Regions from separate parts of the Nitratireductor kimnyeongensis genome, predicted to be linked through region 2. Evidence: riboswitches for the same ligand, from Rfam matches in the RefSeq annotation. Region 2 holds a riboswitch; each other region holds the start of a gene.
The links. A riboswitch is a leader RNA that binds a small molecule or an ion and turns the genes downstream of it on or off. The one in region 2 is predicted to bind cobalamin.
Positions count from the first base shown of each region.

Region 1: linked by a shared signal. The riboswitch ahead of KW403_RS09500 (LLM class flavin-dependent oxidoreductase) and the one ahead of KW403_RS02210 (TonB-dependent receptor plug domain-containing protein) in region 2 are both predicted to bind cobalamin.
Region 3: linked by a shared signal. The riboswitch ahead of cobW (cobalamin biosynthesis protein CobW) and the one ahead of KW403_RS02210 (TonB-dependent receptor plug domain-containing protein) in region 2 are both predicted to bind cobalamin.

Region 1 covers NZ_CP078143.1:1,993,707-2,000,167, forward strand. The annotation lists gene KW403_RS09485 (ABC transporter ATP-binding protein) at 1-766, opposite strand, end outside; gene KW403_RS09490 (ABC transporter substrate-binding protein) at 882-1,931, opposite strand; gene KW403_RS09495 (LysR substrate-binding domain-containing protein) at 2,041-2,970, shown strand; cobalamin riboswitch at 3,295-3,492, shown strand; gene KW403_RS09500 (LLM class flavin-dependent oxidoreductase) at 3,651-4,709, shown strand; gene KW403_RS09505 (ABC transporter substrate-binding protein) at 4,706-5,695, shown strand; gene KW403_RS09510 (FecCD family ABC transporter permease) at 5,717-6,461, shown strand, end outside.
Region 2 covers NZ_CP078143.1:475,211-481,671, reverse strand. The annotation lists gene KW403_RS02220 (FecCD family ABC transporter permease) at 1-81, opposite strand, end outside; gene KW403_RS02215 (ABC transporter substrate-binding protein) at 78-947, opposite strand; gene KW403_RS02210 (TonB-dependent receptor plug domain-containing protein) at 947-2,800, opposite strand; cobalamin riboswitch at 2,927-3,135, opposite strand; gene KW403_RS02205 (ABC transporter substrate-binding protein) at 3,423-5,075, shown strand; gene KW403_RS02200 (ABC transporter permease) at 5,162-6,199, shown strand; gene KW403_RS02195 (ABC transporter permease) at 6,212-6,461, shown strand, end outside.
Region 3 covers NZ_CP078144.1:79,566-86,026, reverse strand. The annotation lists gene cobN (cobaltochelatase subunit CobN) at 1-2,928, opposite strand, end outside; gene cobW (cobalamin biosynthesis protein CobW) at 2,933-3,970, opposite strand; cobalamin riboswitch at 4,144-4,345, opposite strand; cobalamin riboswitch at 4,406-4,604, shown strand; gene KW403_RS18445 (HupE/UreJ family protein) at 4,640-5,260, shown strand; gene cobU (bifunctional adenosylcobinamide kinase/adenosylcobinamide-phosphate guanylyltransferase) at 5,276-5,788, shown strand; gene cobO (cob(I)yrinic acid a,c-diamide adenosyltransferase) at 5,790-6,404, shown strand.

The DNA of each region.
Region 1 (6,461 bases), 1.5 Mb from region 2:
GCAGAACGGCCGGAAGGCTGTTCGTCTTGCCGAGAAAAGTCGAGATAAAGGACGTCGCCGGCTTCTCATAGACGTCGAACGGACTGTCCTCCTGAATAAGGCGTCCGCTCTGCATGACGGCGACCCGGTCGCTTAATGCCATGGCTTCCGACTGGTCGTGTGTGACGAGGAGAGTGGTGACGCCGGCTTCCTGTTGAATACGGCGGAGTTCGAGCTGCATTTCCTCGCGCAGCTTCGCGTCGAGATTTGATAACGGCTCATCGAGCAGAAGGAGTTCCGGCTCGATGACAAGCGCGCGGGCGAGCGCCACACGTTGCCGCTGCCCGCCGCTCATATTGCGTGGGAAACGATCCCCCAGATGTGACAGGTGAACAAGATCGAGTGCGTCGGAAACGCGCCGGCGCCGCTCGTCGGTAGGCACATTGCGCATTTCCAGGCCGAAACCGACATTCTGTTCGACCGTCATATGCGGAAAAAGGGCATAGGTCTGAAACACGATGCCAAGCCCGCGCTTCCGCGCCGGGACGGCGCCGAGATCACGGCCGTTCAGCATGATCTTGCCCGAGGTGGGTTGGGTAAAGCCCGCGATCATCTGCAGCGTGGTCGTCTTGCCGCATCCCGAGGGTCCCAAGAGCGAAACGAACTCTCCGCGCTCGATGCTGAGATTGAAGTCCTCGACGGCGACGACTGCGTTGTAGCGCTTGTTTAATGCTTGGAGCTCAAGAAAAGCCATTGTCAGCCCGTAATTGAAAGCTGGTTGATCCATCTTCGCTACGCCCGCAGGGCAGCGTCGGCCAGGGGGGCGAAACTGCCCGGTGTCCGCCAGGAAGCAGCACTGGAAGCTTCGCCCGGTATAGGCATGGTGATTTCCAGGTTTGCGATCAGCGTTCGATTTCGCGTGCCCAACGCTTGGTCCACTCTTCGCGGGCTGGGTTGATCGTGTCCCAGTCGACGGCAATCAGCTTGCCGATCTGCTCAGGCCCGTAAGGAAGCGAAGCAGCCAACTCGTCTGGTAGCTCAGCATTCTTGTTCACAGGACCAGAGCCCATGGCATCGGCGAGGCGCACCTGGATTTCCGGTTCCAGCAGGAAGTCAACGAAGGCGTTGGCAAGATCGGTCACGTCGCTTTCGACCACCGGGCATGCAGCCAGCATAAGAGCGACAGCGCCCTCCTTGGGATAAGCGAACTTTGCCGGAAAGCCTGTGTCGGCAAGGGACTTTGTCCGGCCCGAACCCCAGATCGACAGGGCGATTTCCTCCGATTGGAAGAGCTCGGACATCTTGCCGGATGAAGGCTCGAACACCAGGATGTTGGGCGCGACCTTTTCCGCCATGGTGCTGAAGCCGGGATCGATCTCTTTCTCTCCGCCACCATTCAGGCGCGCCATCATCACAAGCGTGTGCAGGCCATATGTGTTCGAGATCGGCGGGACGGACAGGATCTGGCTGTATTTCTCGTCCGCCAGGTCCATCCAGCTTGACGGCGGCTCCCAACCTTCGCGTTCAAACCAGTCCGTGTTGTAGGTGAAGCCGGTGGCCACAAAGCCGATCCCGATCGAATTGGGCCCAAGCTTCGCGATGTCATAAATGTCATCTCCGGGTGTCGAAGATGCCATGGGCGCGCAGAAGCCGAGAGCGTCGGCCTGATACATCGGACCGTCGTCAAGAATGACAACATCCAGCTCCTGATTGCCCTTCTGCGCTTGGAGTCGTGCAAGGTTCTCCGTGGAGTTTCCTGGCACGAACTGGATCTTGACCTCATGTCGGCTTTCGAATTCAGGGATGATGAGTTCCTTCATCAGTGTTTCGAAAGACCCTCCATACCCCCCGACGGTCAGCGTCTTCTCCTGCGCCAGTGCAGCCCCGGGGGCCAAGACCGAGCAACTCGCAGCCAGCATCCCATGCGCCAGCGATCGCCAAATCCTATTCATTGTCTTCCCCTTTGTTTTTGTGCGGTGGCGCGCCTATTCAAAGGAGACATTATCTGAATTTCAAATCATATTATTTGCCCTTGATATTCCAAAAGGTTATGTTGTTGCTATGCGCAAAACCAATGTCCGACAGATTGAAACCTTCAATGCATTCATGACGAGCGGTTCGGTAACAAAAGCTGCCGAGGCGCTGCATGTCAGCCAGCCGGCCGTCAGCAAGCTACTGAAATTATTTGAGGATTCCTGCGAGATTCAGCTGTTCAATCGCGACACCGGCCGTCTTGTCCCGACACCGGAGGCTCGTGTGCTCTACACGGAAACGGCCAAGCTCGAGGCGGGCGTTCTGCGGGTACACAAGGCTGCTCGGGAGATTCGCGAATTCGACCGGGGCCAGCTTACGATTGTCGGATTCCCGGCCATAGGCCTTCAGCTCATACCGCGTGTCGTGGCCGACATGCTGGGCCGTGACACGGGATTGAAGGTTACCCTTCTGACGCGCACCTCGCCCAGCATTGCGGATGTGATGCTCACGCGATCCGCCGATTTCGGCCTTTCGCTAGTTCCCGCAACCCACAGCATGCTTCACTGCGAACCCTTCGCGCAGTTGCCCATGATCTGTGCGCTTCCGGCAGATCATTCTCTGGCCAGTAAACAGGTAATTTCACTGCGGGATCTGTGCGACGACCCGTTCATCGCACTTGGGCGAAGCGACATGTCCTACCCGGCAATCTATGAAGCCTTTCACGCAATCGGGATCAGTCCACGTGAGGTTGCCGAGGTTCAAATGCTGGAAGCCGCCTGCGCCATGGTGAGTGCCGGTTTTGGCGTCTCGATCATCTCCAGTCTGGCCCTCGTTGCGCCCCAGGACCCCAGAGTCGTCTTCCGCCCGCTCGCCGAGCGCATTGAAACGTCCATCTGGCTGATCACGTCGCACGTGCATGAGTTGCCGCTCGTGGGACGCGAGGTGATCAACCGCATACGGGATGCGGTTTCGAGGATCGACATATCCCAAACGCTCATTCCTGCATGCAGGAACTGATTGACGAAAGAGTTGGTATGCCGGCGCGGCGGCTGTGCGAAGTAGAGGGCCCGGAGGGTCGCTGTGACACAGGGTGAAAGCCGCAAGATTGCGACCGCTGAAGTAGCGAGGCAGGCAGGTGTATGAACCGCCGCTGGCAGGGTTCTGCGCGGGTATGACTCCGGCAGCGAGGATGTGCGCAATCGCGTTCAGGAAAGCGCACGTCAGCTTGGCTATCAGCCCAACCAGCTTGCGCGTGTCTGCGTGTCCTTGCTGTCAAGCCATGGCGGGATAACCGCATCCTCCCGACGTTTGAGCGTGTTGCGCAGCGCGCGCTTCGCCTTTAGTGTCGCTCATGCATGCGGTTCCGCATCCTGCGGATGAAAAGGGAACCCGGTGCGACCTCCCTTGGGGGATCAATTCCGGGGCTGCCCTCGCAACTGTAAGCGGCAAGTTCTTTCCAATGCCACTGGCGCGAGCCGGGAAGGCGGAGGGAACGTCCGAGCCGCGAGCCAGGAGACCTGCCTCATGCATTGACCATGAACGCCGGACGAGGTGCGCCGGCAGGAGGACCAGCATGCATGCAGGCACGGCTTTGCCGGCGATGAAACGCCATGTCGCGTTCGATTTGACTCGATATGTTATACCATTTCATATAAGTGATCCCCGATCTTGTGAATTGGTGTCTGGGGGTGGCTTGAATGCGCGTTGATCTGGCTGGATTCGCCCGGGAAGGGACGCTGGGCGATCATAAGGCGCTGATGCGCCTTGTGGAAGGAGCCGATGCGCTTGGATTTGGCGGAATCTGGTTCAACGAGTTCCACTTTGCCCGCAAGACGCTGCCCTATCCATCCACGCTAATGCTGGGGGCGGATATTCTGGCGCGAACAGAGCGTTTGCGGTTCGGCACGTCGATCCTCGTCCTGCCACTCTATCACCCGCTCCTGCTGGCAGAGCAGATCGCACAGCTCGATTTTCAAAGCGGCGGACGCGTGGATGTTGGAATCGGTCGTGGCACGGAACCCTCGACGTTCAACGCGCTGGAGATAGCCCGTGACGAGGCGCATTTGCGTTTCAGCGAAGCGCTGAGAATCATGATTGAGGCGTGGACAAAACCACATTGCTCCGCCGATAGCGGCCCATGGACATTCTCCAACGTCGCAGTGGGGCCGCCACCGGTGCAGAAGCCGCATCCGCCCATCTATGTTGCCGGCGTATCGGAAGGAACTGTCGACATCGCCGCGCGAAACGGCTTTCCGCTGCTTCTCAGCCTCGAGCCGAACGAGGCGCGGCAATTGCCCGTGCTGCACGCTGCTCTAAAACGGCATGGCGCATCGCGCGCAACCCTCGAAACCTCCTCGCTTTCGCGATACGTGGTGGTCGCGCCGACGCGTGCGGAGGCCAACGACCGGGTCGACACGCTGCTCGAAAAGCTGAACGCGCGCCGCACCGAACGAGCCGCGTCACGCGGGCTCAAGCCGCCTGAGCCACGCAGCCGCGCTGTGATGTTGGCCGATTTCACCATCGCGGGAACGCCTGAGGATTGCCATGCGCAATTGTGTGCGCTTTCCGCGCGCACGGGATCGCAGAGCATACGCTGCCTTTTCAGCGCCAACGGCCTGATCAACAACGATGTAGCGCTCCAGGGGATGGAACTCTTTGCCAAGGAGGTTCTCCCGTATCTGGGAGGGCAATCCCCTTCTACACCCCATTCCGACAACGCCGCCTATGAGCCGGCTTTCCAAGGAGTTTCTTCATGAACCGATTTGCTGGCTTCTGCGCGATTGCTGCCGCAGGCCTTTTCATCATTTCGACATCTGCGTTCGCAGACGAAGCCGGCTTTCCCTATACGGATGAGAATTGCGGGGTCACAACAGTCTATGCGGCACCACCGGCGCGGGCCGTGACGCTCAGCAACAATGCAACGGAGCTGATGCTTGCCCTTGGGCTTGAGGAGCGCATGGCAGGCACTTCCTACATGGCAAACCTGAAGATCAGCCCGCAATATGAGGAAGCCTATAACCAGGTTCCGGTGCTCTCGCCGCTCGTCGCCACCACGGAGCAGCTGATCGAGGTGGAGGCTGACTTTGTTTATGCCGGCTATCCCGATGGGTTCAGCGAGAGCCGGCACACGCGCGATCAGTTGCACGATCTGGGCATGAAAACGCGGCTCAACACCGAAGGCTGCAATCTCGGAAAGTTCGGTTTTGATGAACTCTATGACGAGATCCGATCCATGGCGGCCATATTCGGCGTTCGGGAGCGCGGCGAAGCGCTGATCGCCGACATCACGGAGCGCCTTTCCTCCGTGGAAGAGAAGCTCGAAGGCGTAGAGCCCATGCCGGTGTTCATCTTCAACGGTGGCGAATCGGCGCCCCGTGCTGTTCTCGGCAACACCATGCTGTCGCACGTGGTGTCACGGGCCGGTGGTGAAAACATCTTTGGCGAAGTGGCAAACCGTTATGGGCAAGTTTCGTGGGAACAGATTGCCGAGCGTATGCCGGAATACATCGTGGTCTATTACTCCGGAACCGCTGGGGGGCAGGTGGTGGGAGATCCGGCGGGTGAACTCGGCAAGGGGCGGATCGAGATCCTGAAAACCAACCCGTCCGTGAAGGGCGTGCCGGGCATTGCCGGCGAAAGGTTTGTCACGATCGATTCCGTCTGGGGACAGCCGGGGCCCAGTTCCATTGACGCCGTGGAGAAACTGGCGCGTGCCTTCCACCCCGGCCGAATGGGCGAATAACAGGCCGGGCGGAACCGAAACATGCATGCACCTGTTCCGAAACAGAACGATCCGGACAGCCATGAAGCCTTGTTGGCTGTCCTTCAGTCAGCGCCGCCCGTCCAACGGGTGAAGAGCCGGCCCATGCCCGGCGCACGCTCGTTGGGTGGCCGGGCTTCGGGTTACGCTCTGGTCATTCTCCTGATGGCGGCGCTGCTTGTGAGCGTGGCCGTCGCCGGGTTGATGCTCGGTTCGGTGCATATTCCCGGCGGGACGGCCATTGCCATTCTGGCAAATCTGGCTCTCGGCGATAATCTGGTGGACCCATACTGGCGTACGGTACACGAGACGATCATTATCCAAACCCGCATGCCGCGCGTGGTGCTTGCAGCTCTGGTGGGCGCAAGCCTGGGGGTTACCGGCATGACGATCCAGTCCATTGTCCGCAATCCGCTCGCGGGTCCGAGCATTCTGGGTGTTTCGTCCGGTGCGGCGACAGGTGCGGTGGTGGTGATGCGTTGGGGACTTTTGGGCTTCGGTGTTTTCACACTTCACATTTCGGCCTTTCTGGGCGGACTTGTTACGCTTTTCGCTGTGTTCTGGGTCGCGCGAACCGGCGGACACATGACACCGACGCGGCTTGTGCTGGCCGGTGTGGCGATGAGCGCAATCCTGAGTGCACTGACAAGCCTGATCGTGCTGACGTCCCCCGATCCTCAGCTTGCCTCCCGCGTGCTGTTCTGGACGCTGGGCGGTTTCGGCACCGCACAGTGGAAACTCATTCCCG
Region 2 (6,461 bases):
GGACAGCTCAGCGGGGCCGACCAACAGCGACAAGGCGAAGAGAGCGAGAGCAAGGGTCGTCAGTGAAATTGAAAGCTTCATTGTGTGGCGCTCCCGGGGCAGGGGGCGATCTCGGCACGAAGTGCTACCAGTGCCCTGACGGCTTCTATAACCGAGGGTGTGCCGCAGGATAGCGAACCCTCCGGTACGAATGCGCCGATGCGCGTATCCGGGAGAGCCGCAATTGCGGGATGGCGTGGCACATATTCGCCGAGCGTCGGTGCCGTGTGTCCCACGTTGACGTTTATGACATCAGGTTGGGCGGTGATTACCTGCTCCAGTGGGAAGGGGGCAACGCCGACGATATCCATCTCCGCGGCAAGATTGGCAAAGCCGGCAGCCCGGATAACGGAATCGGCCAGCGTACCGCGTCCAGAGGCGATGCCGTTCTGGTCATAGGCGATCATGGTCGGGGCTTTGCCGCATTGGCCGGCGGCAATCGCTTCGAGCTCGCGGGTAAAATCGTCTGCTATGGTTTCAGCTCTTTTTTCTTGCCCGATGAGTGCTCCCATGCGCCGGACTTCACCGGGAATGGTTTCAAGTGTTTGCGCGAAGGAAAATTCCTCGACATGAAAGCCGAGACGTTTCAGCATCGCGGTGGTGTTGTGCAATGAGTAAGTGCCGGTGACGATCAGGTCGGGATTTTCCAGAAACACTTCTTCTGCAAGCCCGTGATTGACCGGGTATCTTTGCGCTTTCTCATGCAGCATGGAAAGGCTCGGCTCGCGCGCAAGGAAGGAGACAGAAACAAGCTGATCCGGTTCTGCCAATGTCATGGCAAGCTGGTCAGTGCACAGATTGAGCGACATGACACGTTTTGGCGAGGCGGAGACCGGCACGACAAGCAGTGCGCCGACCAAAAGTACGAGGCCGGAAAGGCGGGGGAGACGTTTCCGGCGCTTCAGCATCAGGGAGCGAACTTTGCACGGAATCCGGCGAAGACGCCGAAGCCGGGTGTGCCGTAACCCTGAACGACTTCGTAGTTCTGATCGAGCAGGTTTTCGCCTCGCAGATAGAGCTCCGTGTTTTTGTTCGGTTTGTAGGCGATTTTCGCGTTCAGAAGAACGTAATCATTAAGCTCCGAGCGCGGGCCGTCGACATAACCGTCCACCGTATCGAGAGCGATTTTCGCTGTCGCTCCGATTTCCCAGCGTTCGGCCGGACGGATCGTGGCGCCGAGGGCGATGTCGTGCTTCGGGATTCGGACTTCCCGCAGTCCGTCAGTCTGTGTTGCTTTCGTGTAGGTGTAAGCGCCATGCAGGTCGAGCCAGTCGGTCGCCGCAATGGCAAAAGACGCCTCAACGCCGCGCGTTTTCACCACGCCGTCCGTCTGGATGTTCTGGAAGGTAACGGGATCGTAGCCAATAAAGTTATCGACATCGATCATGAAGAAGGTGAGGTCGGCGACGAGCCTGTCATCCAGAAAACGCTGTTCGACACCAATGTCAAAGCCGATGCTGGATTCAGGCTTCAGGTCGATATTGCCATAGAACGGTGCGTAGAGCTCATAGAGGCTCGGCGCGCGATAGCCCGTTCCGACCGACGAGTGGAAACGTGTTCCGGTGCTGGCAAATTCATAGGACCCGGTGGTGCGCCAGGATGTGTGTCCGCCGAAGGTGCTGTGTTCGTCGTGTCGGAGGCCCGCTGTCAAAGTCAGCGCGTCAAACGGGCTGTAGATCGCGTCGATCCAGCCGCCACCCATCGAAACGCTTTTATCGACACTTGCGGTAAGGGCGGTCTGACGCTCCCAATCAGCGCCGAAGTTCAGCGTCAATTCGGGAGAGATTTCCAGAGAACCGAGATAATCCAGCTTGTAGCGCAATCCGTCAAAGGTTGAGGTGGAACCGAAGCCGCTGGTGCTTTCGCGGGCAGTATCGGATATCTGCGCCGAAACCGTGTTGTTCAATTGACCGTCAAACAGAGAGAATTCGGCACCAACCCGCCCGGCAGCCTGTCGAAACGTGCTATTCGCCGGGCTGTCAGCGATGGGATACCCATCATCCGTCTCCGTTGAACCATTCAACAAAAGCCCGCTGGCGAAAACGGCTAGATCGTCGCTGATCTCGTATCGGCCGCTGAATGTCCCGGTCAGATTGGTGTACCCATCATCTTCAACACCGGATGATGCCATTGAAAAGCCATCGGTGGTGAAGCCAGATAGAGAAAGGCCAAACTCGCCGCGGTCGAAACCGCCCGTCAGCGTGTAGTTGCCAAAGCCGGTTTTGCGCGACCCGCCTTCGACATGAATGCCGTGTTCGATGCCCTGCGGAATGCCGCCAAGTGTCGAGAGATTGACCACGCCGGCCATCGCATCGGAGCCATAGAGCGTGCTCTGTGGGCCTTTCAAAACCTCGATCCGACCGATACTGCCGGAGAGGATATGACCGTAGGCGGATTGCACGGTCGGGCCCGTAACCTCCGAAATTTCGATGCCCTCGAAGAGGGTCTTTACATACTGCCCGCGGAGGCCGCGCATGATCAGCGTGGTGGTGTTGCCCGGACCGCCATTCGGGGAGAGATTGAGACCAGGCAATTGATTAAGATAATCCTGAACCAGCGGCAGGGACTGCTCCTCGATTTCCTTGCGCTCGATGATTTCCACCGTGGAGCCCACTTTCGCTGCCTCCGTTGGCGTGCGGCTGGGGGTGATGACCAGAGTGTCTAGCTCGAAATCCTCAGCCTGCGTGGTCAGCGCGGAGAAGCCGAGCAGCAGGCCGGCTGTTCCGGCCAGGATGGAGTTTCGGTGTCTGTTTGAAAGCATGCGTGTGCTCCAGGACCAGATTTTCAGGTTTGCTGGAGAGCGACAGACGCTTAAGTTCAGTCTCCCCGCCAGCGATGACTATCGTCACCACTGCGAGAAACACAGCCCCGGAAGCGTCCCGCATCCGGTCGGTGACGGCCTGAGGCAGGTTTCCTGGCTCGCGCTTCGTCGGCTTCCTCGCCTTCCCGGGACTTGCGCCCAGTGGCATTCGAGGAGCCTCAGCGCTCACAGTTGCGGGAGCAGCCACGGCTGCGGTTCATCAAAACGACCGTTCCGTGTTCCCTTTTCTCCGGCAGATGAACACCCGCCAAAGCACCTCAAGCGAACAATAACCGCTTATCAAGGGCAGAATTTAGCGTCAATCGCGACACCCGATTTGATTTGCAGGAACCAATGCGGCACGTGAGCGTTTTCAGCAAACGCGGTTCCAAACTTGTTGTAGAAGCGCCTGCCCATGTAACTTTTGCGGCGAGATTGTCGCAAATCCGTCATTGTATCTGTCGAAAAATCTGCAAAATCATGACCGCATCGCTCCTCGGATTTTGACATAAGGGGGCGGATAAGAAATGCTAACACGAACCAATATTCAAAAATGCCTATGTCCATGAATGGGAGTGCGTCGATGTCATTTTTCAAGAGCAATGGCGAGAAAGTGCCAGCCGGTGTTGCTGCCATGGCCGAGGAGGCGCGTGCCGGTCGGGTGGATCGGCGTGAATTTCTCGCGCTTGCAAGCGCGCTAGGCGCGTCAACGGTAGCCGCTTATGGAATGCTTGGCCTTGCAGCGCCAACACATGCCCTGGCCCAGGAGCCCAAGAAGGGTGGCACGCTGCGTGTCGCTATGTTCATCAAGGATCCGAAAGATCCACGCACGGCCGACTGGTCGGAGATTGCCAACGCCATGCGTCAGACGCTCGAGCCGTTGGTGAAGTACACCCGCGAGTTTACCTTTGAAGGCAAGCTTCTCGAGAGCTGGGAAGTCAATGAGGATGCGACCGAGTACATCCTCCATGTGCGGCCGGGTGTGACCTGGAACAACGGCGACGCCTTCACCGCCGACGATGTAATCTACAACTTCAACCGTTGGTGCGATCAGACAGTGGAGGGCAACTCGATGCCGGCCCGTATGGCGTCGCTGATCGATCCCGAGACCAAAAAGGCGCGTGAAGGCGCCATCGAAAAGGTCGACGATATGACGGTGAAGCTGAATCTTTCGGCGCCCGACATCTCGATAATCCCCGGTATGTCGGATTATCCGGCTCTTATCGTACACCCGAGTTTCGATGAAACTGGTCGCGATTTCGTTGCCAACCCCATCGGCACCGGTCCCTTTGAGCTCGTATCCTATGAAGTGGGCAACCGAGTGGAGCTCAAAAAACGTGAAGACGGCAAATGGTGGGGTGGCGAAGCCTATCTCGATGGTATCGAGTTCATCGACTACGGCACGGATCCGTCTGCGACCGTCAGCGCCTTTGAATCCGGAGAAATCCACACGAACTACGAGACCACCGCCGATTTCGTCGACATTCTGGATTCACTCGGCCTGGTGAAATCAGAGGTCACCACGGCGACAACCATCGTGGCGCGCACCAATGTCGACAATGCGCCCTATGATGACGAGAAGGTGCGCCGGGCGCTGCAGCGCGCCGTCGACAACACGACCGTGCTGGCGCTTGGCTACAACAATGCCGGCGAGGTGGCCGAGAACCACCATGTCTGCCCGATCCATCCCGAATATGCGGAGTTGCCGAAGCTCGAGCGCAATCTGGACGAGGCGAAGGCGCTCATGGAAGAGGCCGGCCAGATGGACCATGAGCACGAGCTCATCACCGTGGACGAGGACTGGCACAAGAACACGGGCGACGCCATCGCCGCCCAGTTGCGCGAGGCCGGCTTCAAGGTGAAGCGTACGGTGCTGCCGGGCTCCACCTTCTGGAACGACTGGACGAAGTATCCCTTCTCCATGACCAACTGGAATATGCGCCCGCTGGGCATTCAGGTGGTGGCACTCGCCTATCGCACCGGCGAGGCGTGGAACGAATCGGCCTATTCCAACCCGGAGCTCGACAAGCTGATCGAGGAGGCGCTGGCCATTCCCGATCCCGACAATCGCCGCGAGGTGATGAAGAAAATCGAGGAGATCATCCAGGGTTCGGGCATCATCCTTCAGCCCTATTGGCGCAAGCTCTACAACCATTCCGTGGAGGCCGTGAAAAATCACGGCATGCACCAGACGTTTGAGATCGATCTGGAAAAGGTCTGGCTCGACGAGGGCTGAGACTGAACAAAAAAAGGGGGGCCAGGAGGGCCCCCTTTTGCGCAGGCGATGAACAACAACCTCCGCAAACGGGGGAAGGGGACACTGTGCTTGGGTTTATCGTAAGACGTCTGGGCGTGATGGCATTGACGATGCTGTGCCTGACACTTGTTGTTTTCTTTCTGGTCAATCTGGAGCCCAACCTCAAAAAGCTCGCGATCAGCCAGCTCGACATGCGCTCCTCTGCCGAGGAACTGGAGAGTTGGCTACAAAAGAACGGCTACCGCCAGAACTTTTTTATGCGCTATGGCCAGTGGCTGGGCGTGGTTCAGAAGCAGCCTAACATCGATCCGGAAACCGGAGTATCTTCTCCACGGTTTTCCTATTGCGATGAACCCGCAGAACCTTATTACGGTGGCATTCTGCAGGGAGATTTCGGCTGCTCGACCAAGTTCAAGGTTCCTGTAGCAAAAAAGCTTTTCCCCGCACTTGGCGCCACCGGGATCCTGATGTTCTGGGTCATGGTGGTCATGGTTCCCGTGGCACTTCTCATCGGCGTCCTTGCGGGGATGCGGGAGGGGACGCGAACGGACCGAACGCTCTCCGTCGCCTCGATCGCGACCACGGCGACCCCGGAATATGTGTCCGGCGTGATCTTCGCGGTCATCTTCGCTTCATGGCTTGGCTGGTTGAACGGCTCTGCCGCGACAGCCACGCGACAGGGCATTTCCTTCTACAATTTCACCCTGCCAGTGATGACGATGGCGATTTACGGCATCGGCTATATAGCGCGCATGACACGTGCCTCCATGGTGGAGGTCATGACGCAGCAATATATCCGCACCGCCCGCCTCAAGGGGCTGGGCTTTCGCGCCGTGGTGATGAAGCATGCGCTCCGCAATGCGCTGATCGCCCCCTTCACTGTCATCATGCTGCAGTTTCCCTGGCTTTTGACGGGCGTTGTCATCGTCGAGGTGATGTTCCGCTATCAAGGGTTTGGCTTCACGCTGGTGGAGGCGGCCAGCAACAACGACATCGACCTGCTTTTAGGCTGTTCTCTGGTGTCGGTCTTCGTCGTCCTGTCCACGCAGCTCATTTCGGATGTGGGCTATGCCTATCTCAACCCGCGCATCCGCGTGCAATAGAGAGGACACGCGATGCAGGTGGAAACTCTTGGCATTTTCGGCATCATCTTCGGCGTGCTGGCGCGCTTCTGGCCGGTGTGGATCGTGCTGGCCATCATCCTGTTCTTCAGCCTGCGCTTTCGTGAGCGGCTCGGCCTCTATGGGCAGCTGTTCGATTCAGGCGTCGGCGTTGCCGGTGTGATGATCTGCTTTTTCTGGCTGTTCACGGCAATCTTCGCCGGTACGGTCGCGCCTTTCGACCCGCTGGCGCAGTTTCCGATCA
Region 3 (6,461 bases), on a different replicon from region 2:
ACCGCCCAGCGCTTCCACCGCCGCCGCGAACCCGCCGATAAAGGCCACATCCGCCGAGCCTTCGAGAATGTCGCGCCCGGCATCGTCGCCGGTGTGGATGAGCATGTCGGCATCGGCCACCTGCCGTGCAAAAGCGCCGTCTTCCAGTCGGCCTTCGCCCTCCGCACCGCCGAAGGCAAAGGCACCGGCGGCGAGATAGGCTTCGCCCAGCTCGGCGCGCTCCTGCCAATTGCCGCGCGCGAGCTTTTCTTCCGGCCCCGCGCCATAGGTGCCGGGAGCGGAGCCGAAAATGCGCGCCGGAGCCTTGCCGGCCACGCGCGCGGCAGCGGCAAGCGGGTTCTCGCTGTCGTCCTCGTCGCGCGCGGCCACGGTGGCAACCGCCGTATCGAGCAGCGCAATCTGGGTGGGGAACATGTCGCGGAACAGGCCGGAAATGCGCCACGTCACATCGATGCGCGGACGGCCAAGGCTGGCCGGCGGCAGCACTTCGATGCCCGTCACACGGCCCGTCGCCTGATCCCATTGCGGCCGACAGCCCATCAGTGCGAGCCCCTGCGCGATTTCCTCGCCGCCGGTGCGCAGGCTGGCGCTGCCCCACAGGTCGATCACCAGCGAGCGCGGCCAGTCGCCATGCTCCTGCAAATAGCCGCGCACGGCCTCATCCGCCGCCATTTTGCCAAGCGCGGTTGCGGTTGGCGTGGGAAGCGTGCGCGGGTCGGCGGTGAAGATGTTGCGACCTGTCGGCAAAACATCGGTGCGTCCCCGCGCCGGCGCGCCGGAGGGGCCGGGCGCGATGTGCCAGCCATCGAGGGCTGCCAGAAGCGCTCGCTTTTCGCTTTCAGCGCAGGCGCGGCGTTCGGGCGCTTCATCCATGCCGCTGCCTCGGCCATAGATATGCAGCCCGTCCTTGATGGCAAAATCTTTCAGATCGCAGAGCCAGGCGTCGATCTCAATCAGCGTTGCGTCCGTGTCGCCCGTATCCTCCACGCCCGCATCGCGGGTGAGACCGGTGCGCTCGGCGGTTTCCACGATCAGCTGCGCCAGCCGGTCGCGACGGCGGCGGTCCAGACCGTCGGCCTGCGCATATTCATCCACCAGCCGCTCCAGTTCCTGCTGGTCGGGCGAAAGCCCGGCACCCGCCAGCGGCGGCGTCAGATGCCCAAGCGTGACCGCGCCGATGCGGCGCTTGGCCTGCGCCGCCTCGCCCGGATTGCTGACGATGAAGGGATAGACCACCGGCAGTGCGCCGGCCACGATTTCGGGAAAACAGGTTTCCGTCAGCGCGACGGTCTTGCCGGGCAACCATTCCAGCGTGCCATGCGCGCCCACATGGATCAGCGCGTGGGCGCCAAGTTTTTCGCGCATCCAGTGACCGAAGGCGACAAGTGCATGGCGCGGTGCAAGCGCCGGGTCGTGATAGTCCACGCGCCGGTCTGCCGAGCGCCCCCGGTCCGGCGCAAGCGCCACGATGACATTTCCAAACCGCGCCGCGCGGAACGGAAAGACGCCATCCTCCGCATCGTGTTCGGCCGGTCCCCAGGTGGCGAGCAGCGTCTCGCGTGCTTCTTCGGGCAGCGCATCGAAGGCCCGCCGGTATTCATCCAGCGAAAGCGATTCCGAAGGCTTTTCGAGGCGCTGCATGAGCGCGCGGGGTGTCTCCGGAACGCCGGAAATCGCATACCCCGCTTCGCCAAGATCGTGCAGCATGGCGAGCACGCTCGACGGCACGTCGAGACCCACCGCATATCCGGTTCGGCCCGGCGCGCTCGGATAATCCGGGATCAGGATGACGATGCGGCGCTCGGGTTTTGGCGTTCGGGCAAGCCTCAGATGCGCGGCGATCCTCGCCGCGACCTGCCTTATGCGCGCGGGTTCTGGCCGGTTACGCTGCACGCCGAAGGAAAGCCCTTCATCCAGCGCCGCCTCGTCCTTGAAGGAAATTGCCCCCGCCATTAGCCGGCCATCGAGTTCCGGCAGCACCACATGCATGGCAAGGTCGGCGGGTGCCAGACCGCGCTGCCCTTCCTGCCACGCCTCGCGCCGCGTGGTTGCTGTGACCACCTGAAAAACCGGCACGCCAAACCGGTCGAACAGCGTTTTCTCGCCGGGTTCCGCGCCGCTGGAAAAGGCCGTCGCAGTGATGAGCGCCTGAGGCTTCAACGTCTCCACGGCGTCACGCACGAAATCGGCGGCAAGGGGGTCGCGCAGGCTGGAAACGAACACCGGCACGGCGCAAACACCCTGTTCCTCAAGCGCCTCCACCAGCGCGTCGATGGGCGCGACATCGCTGGCAAGCAGCATGGAGCGGTAGAAGAGAATGGGGACGATTGCCCTGCCGGGCTTCGCGGCGGAGAAAAACGAAGCTTCCACGATGCCATGGCCCGGCGCATAGAAGCCGGCTTTGGCGACAGGTTTGGCCTCCGGCGTATCGATCTCCCGCCCCGCAAGGCGCGCCATCTGCATGGTCAGCGCGCGCATATTGTCCGGTCCGCCCTCACGGAAGCAGGCAAGCAGCGCCGCGCGCGCTTCAGCCGAAATGGTGGAACGCTCGGCAAGGCGCGGGTCGTCCTGATGGCATTCGCCGGGTAACAGTGCCAGCGCGATGCCCTTGTCTCGCGCAAGCTCCGCCAGCCGGTCGCAGCCATAGCGCCACCACTCATAGCCGCCCAGCACCCGCACCAGAATGGTGCGGGCGTGCGCTGCCGTGTTGTCGATCCACAGATCAACCGACATGGGGTGTCTGAGATCACGCAAGGCAGCTAGGCGCAGCGAGGGCAGAGCCTCGCGATCTGTCTGCCACGCGGAGGCGATCCCCGCCAGATCGCTGTCGGTGAAGGACAGCGCCACCATGTCCGCCGGCGACTGTTGCAGATCGACAGGTTCGATCAGGTCGTCGAGTGAGGCGGTGGTGGTGGCGAGAATGTGCATCGGGTCAGGCCGTCAGAAGGCTTTCGATGCGCGCGCGGTCAATGCCCTTGAGACCGATTACGACGAGCCGCGTTTCGGCGGCTTCGCCGGCCTTCCACGGGCGGTCATAGTGGTGCGAGACGCGCGGACCCACAGCCTGCACCTGCAGGCGCATGGGCTTGCCCTTCACATGGGCAAATCCCTTGAGGCGCAGAACCTCGCCGGTTCCCACCGCCGCGTTGACACGCGCCTCCAGATCTTCGGGGCGCAGCACCGGCGGCAGATCGACAATGAACGTGTCGAAATCGTCATGCTCGTGGTCATGCGCATCGTCGTGATGCGTCTTGCGATTCTCGATATCGTCTTCGACGGCGAGACCGAGGCCCAGCAGCAGGGCCGGATCCACCTTGCCATGGGCGCTCGGCACGATCTGCACATTGCGCGACAGATGGTCTTCGATGCGGGCGCGGGCGCGCTCGTTGCCTTCCGCGTCCAGAAGGTCGCTCTTGGACAAGACGATCAGATCGGCGCAGGCCACCTGATCGTCAAACACTTCTTCCACCGGATCGTCATGGTCGAGCGAATCATCGGCGGCGCGCTGCGCGGCGAGCGCATCCATGTCGCTCGCCACCTGACCGTCGGCAAGTGCCGGCCCGTCCACCACGGCGATGACCCCATCGACGGTGACGCGGTTCTTGATCGCTGGCCACTGGAAGGCCTGCACCAGCGGCTTGGGCAACGCCAGGCCCGAGGTCTCGATCAGGATGTGATCCACCTTCGGCTCGCGGGCGAGGATCTGGTCGAGGGCGGGCACAAAGTCATCAGCCACGGTGCAGCAGATGCAGCCATTGGCCAGTTCCAGCACGTTTTCCTCGGGGCAATTGTCGAGCCCGCAGTTTTTCAGCACCTCGCCATCGACGCCCGCATCGCCGAACTCGTTGACGATGATGGCAAGCCGCTTGCCCTTGGTGTTTTCCAGCACATTGCGGATGAGTGTTGTCTTGCCGGCACCGAGAAAGCCGGTCACGACGGTGCAGGGCACACGATTGAAGCTCGTGGTCATGGGATATCCTTCAGAGGGAGTGTGGTGAATGCGGGGATGCGGGCGAGGGAGACGCCAGCCCTTTCAGGCCGCGTTCGGGCAAGGTCGCCATGAATGGCAGAGAGAAGGCGCGCAGAGGCGCAATCGGCAATCACAATGCACACTCCTTGCCCGGGACACCCGCCAGGCGGTCAGGATTTCATTTTCAGACGGCAGGTTTCCTGGCTCACGGGTCGCTGCGCTCTCCAGCCTTCCCAGGGCGTTGCCCCAGTGGCGTGTCAGGTGCGCTCTCCGCTTACAGTTGCGGGGACAGCTGCGGCATTGGGCAAGGCCCGCACCGCATTCCCTCTTAGCCCTCTTCTTTGCGGAAGAAGGACCGTCTGCCACGCATTTATGGCTCGCCCGGCACGTCTGTCAATGCGTGAAGAAAGCGTTTGCCGGGAGAGACGACTCCTGTATGGTCGAGCCGCTGACGGTTCCGCGCAAGCGGACCAGAGGGAACATAGTGCGGCGCTCAAGCGCCAAGGCCATGGCTGCCCCCGCAACTGTAAGCGGTGAGCATTTTCCTGATCGCCACTGAGGCTTTTTGCCTTGGGAAGGCTGGAAAACGCTGCGACCCGTGAGCCAGGAAACCTGCCGACAGCATGAAAGAAACACCGTATCCCTCGGGTGGAGGGGAAAGGACCGGACATGACCGCGCGTATCGCACGCATTTTTTCCGCATTCGTTTTTTCAACGCTCTTCGCAACCAGCGCTCAGGCCCATCACGCCATGGACGGGCAAACGCCCACGACCCTCTATGAGGGACTGGTTTCGGGTCTGGCGCATCCCGTGATCGGGCTCGATCATCTGGCCTTTATCGTCGCTGCCGGCCTCATTGCCGCTGTAGCCGGCATGAGCCTTTTCGCGCCGCTTCTCTTCGTCGCCGGTTCGCTGATCGGCGTCGGTCTGCACCTGATGCTGCTCGATCTGCCGGCGGCGGAAATCATCATCGCGGCAAGCGTTCTTGCCGGCGGCTGGCTGCTGGCGCGCGGCCGGGCGGTGGAAAACCACATGCTCGTTTTCGCGATGTTTCTGGTGGTCGGCGTGTTTCATGGCTATGCCTTCGGCGAGGCCATCGTCGGCAGCGAGGAGACACCGCTGATCGCCTATCTCGCCGGCCTCGCTGCAATCCAGAGCGCCATCGCGCTTGGCGCCTATTTTCTGGTCCGGTCGCGCGGCTGGGCTGTCGAGGCCACGCAGCCTCGGCTTGCCGGTGCCGCCATCCTTGGCGTTGGCGTGACCTTCCTTGCCGGGCATCTTGTCGGCTGAGCCGGCGAAATAGCGATGCGATCGCTTCATTTCGTTCTGGGCGGCGCGCGCTCCGGCAAGAGCCGTCATGCCGAGAGGCTGATCGAGGCCGCACCAGCGCCCTGGCATTACATCGCCACGGCGCAGGCCTTCGATGACGAGATGCGCGAGCGCATCGCCATGCACCGTGCGCGGCGCGAGGGGGCGGTGGCGTGGCAGACGCACGACGCCCCGCTCGACCTGCCGGATGTGCTTGAAAAACTGCCGGCCCGCGAGACGGTGCTCGTTGATTGCCTGACCCTGTGGCTCAGCAATCTCATGCTGAACAACCACGAGCTGCAACCTGCCGCCGAGAGACTGCTTGCAGTCCTTGCCGCGAGAAAGGGAACCACGGTTCTCGTTTCCAATGAAGTCGGCTTCGGCATCGTGCCCGAAACCCCGCTCGGACGCCGTTTCCGCGACGAGGCGGGGTTCCTGAACCAGAAGATCGCTGCCGCTGCCAACAGCGTCACGCTGGTGGTTGCCGGCCTGCCCATGAAAGTGAAGTGACATGCGAGAGATCGACGAAAACGAGGCCGAGCGCCACAAGGCAAAGATGGAAAAGCGCAAGGCGGTTCAGGATGCCGAAGTGCGCGACAAGACGGTGGAAAAGGGGCTTCTGATCGTCAATACGGGGCCGGGCAAGGGAAAGTCGACCGCCGCCTTCGGGCTGGCGCTGCGCATGCTCGGTCATGGCCGCCGTGTCGGTGTCGTGCAGTTTATCAAGGGTGCGTGGCACTGCGGCGAAAAGGATGCCTTCGCCGCCTTCGGCGATCAGGTCTCGTGGCACACGATGGGCGAAGGCTTCACCTGGGAAACGCAGGATCTTAAGCGCGACATCGCCGCTGCGGAGCGCGCCTGGGGAAAGGCCGAGGAACTGATGGCGGACCCGACCATCGGTCTGGTGGTGCTCGACGAGCTGAACATCGCGCTGCGCTACGACTATCTCGATCTTGAGCGTGTGGTGACCGCGCTGACCAACCGGCGGGAGGACCTGCATGTGGTGGTGACCGGGCGCAACGCCAAGCCGCTATTGACCGAGGCCGCCGATCTCGTCACCGAAATGGGGCAGGTGAAGCATCATTTCGCCGCTGGCGTGAAAGCGCAAAAGGGCATCGAATTTTAGGTCGCCCTGCTTTGAGGTGGTGCGTGGTTCGACAAGCTCACCATGAGGGAGGTGGAT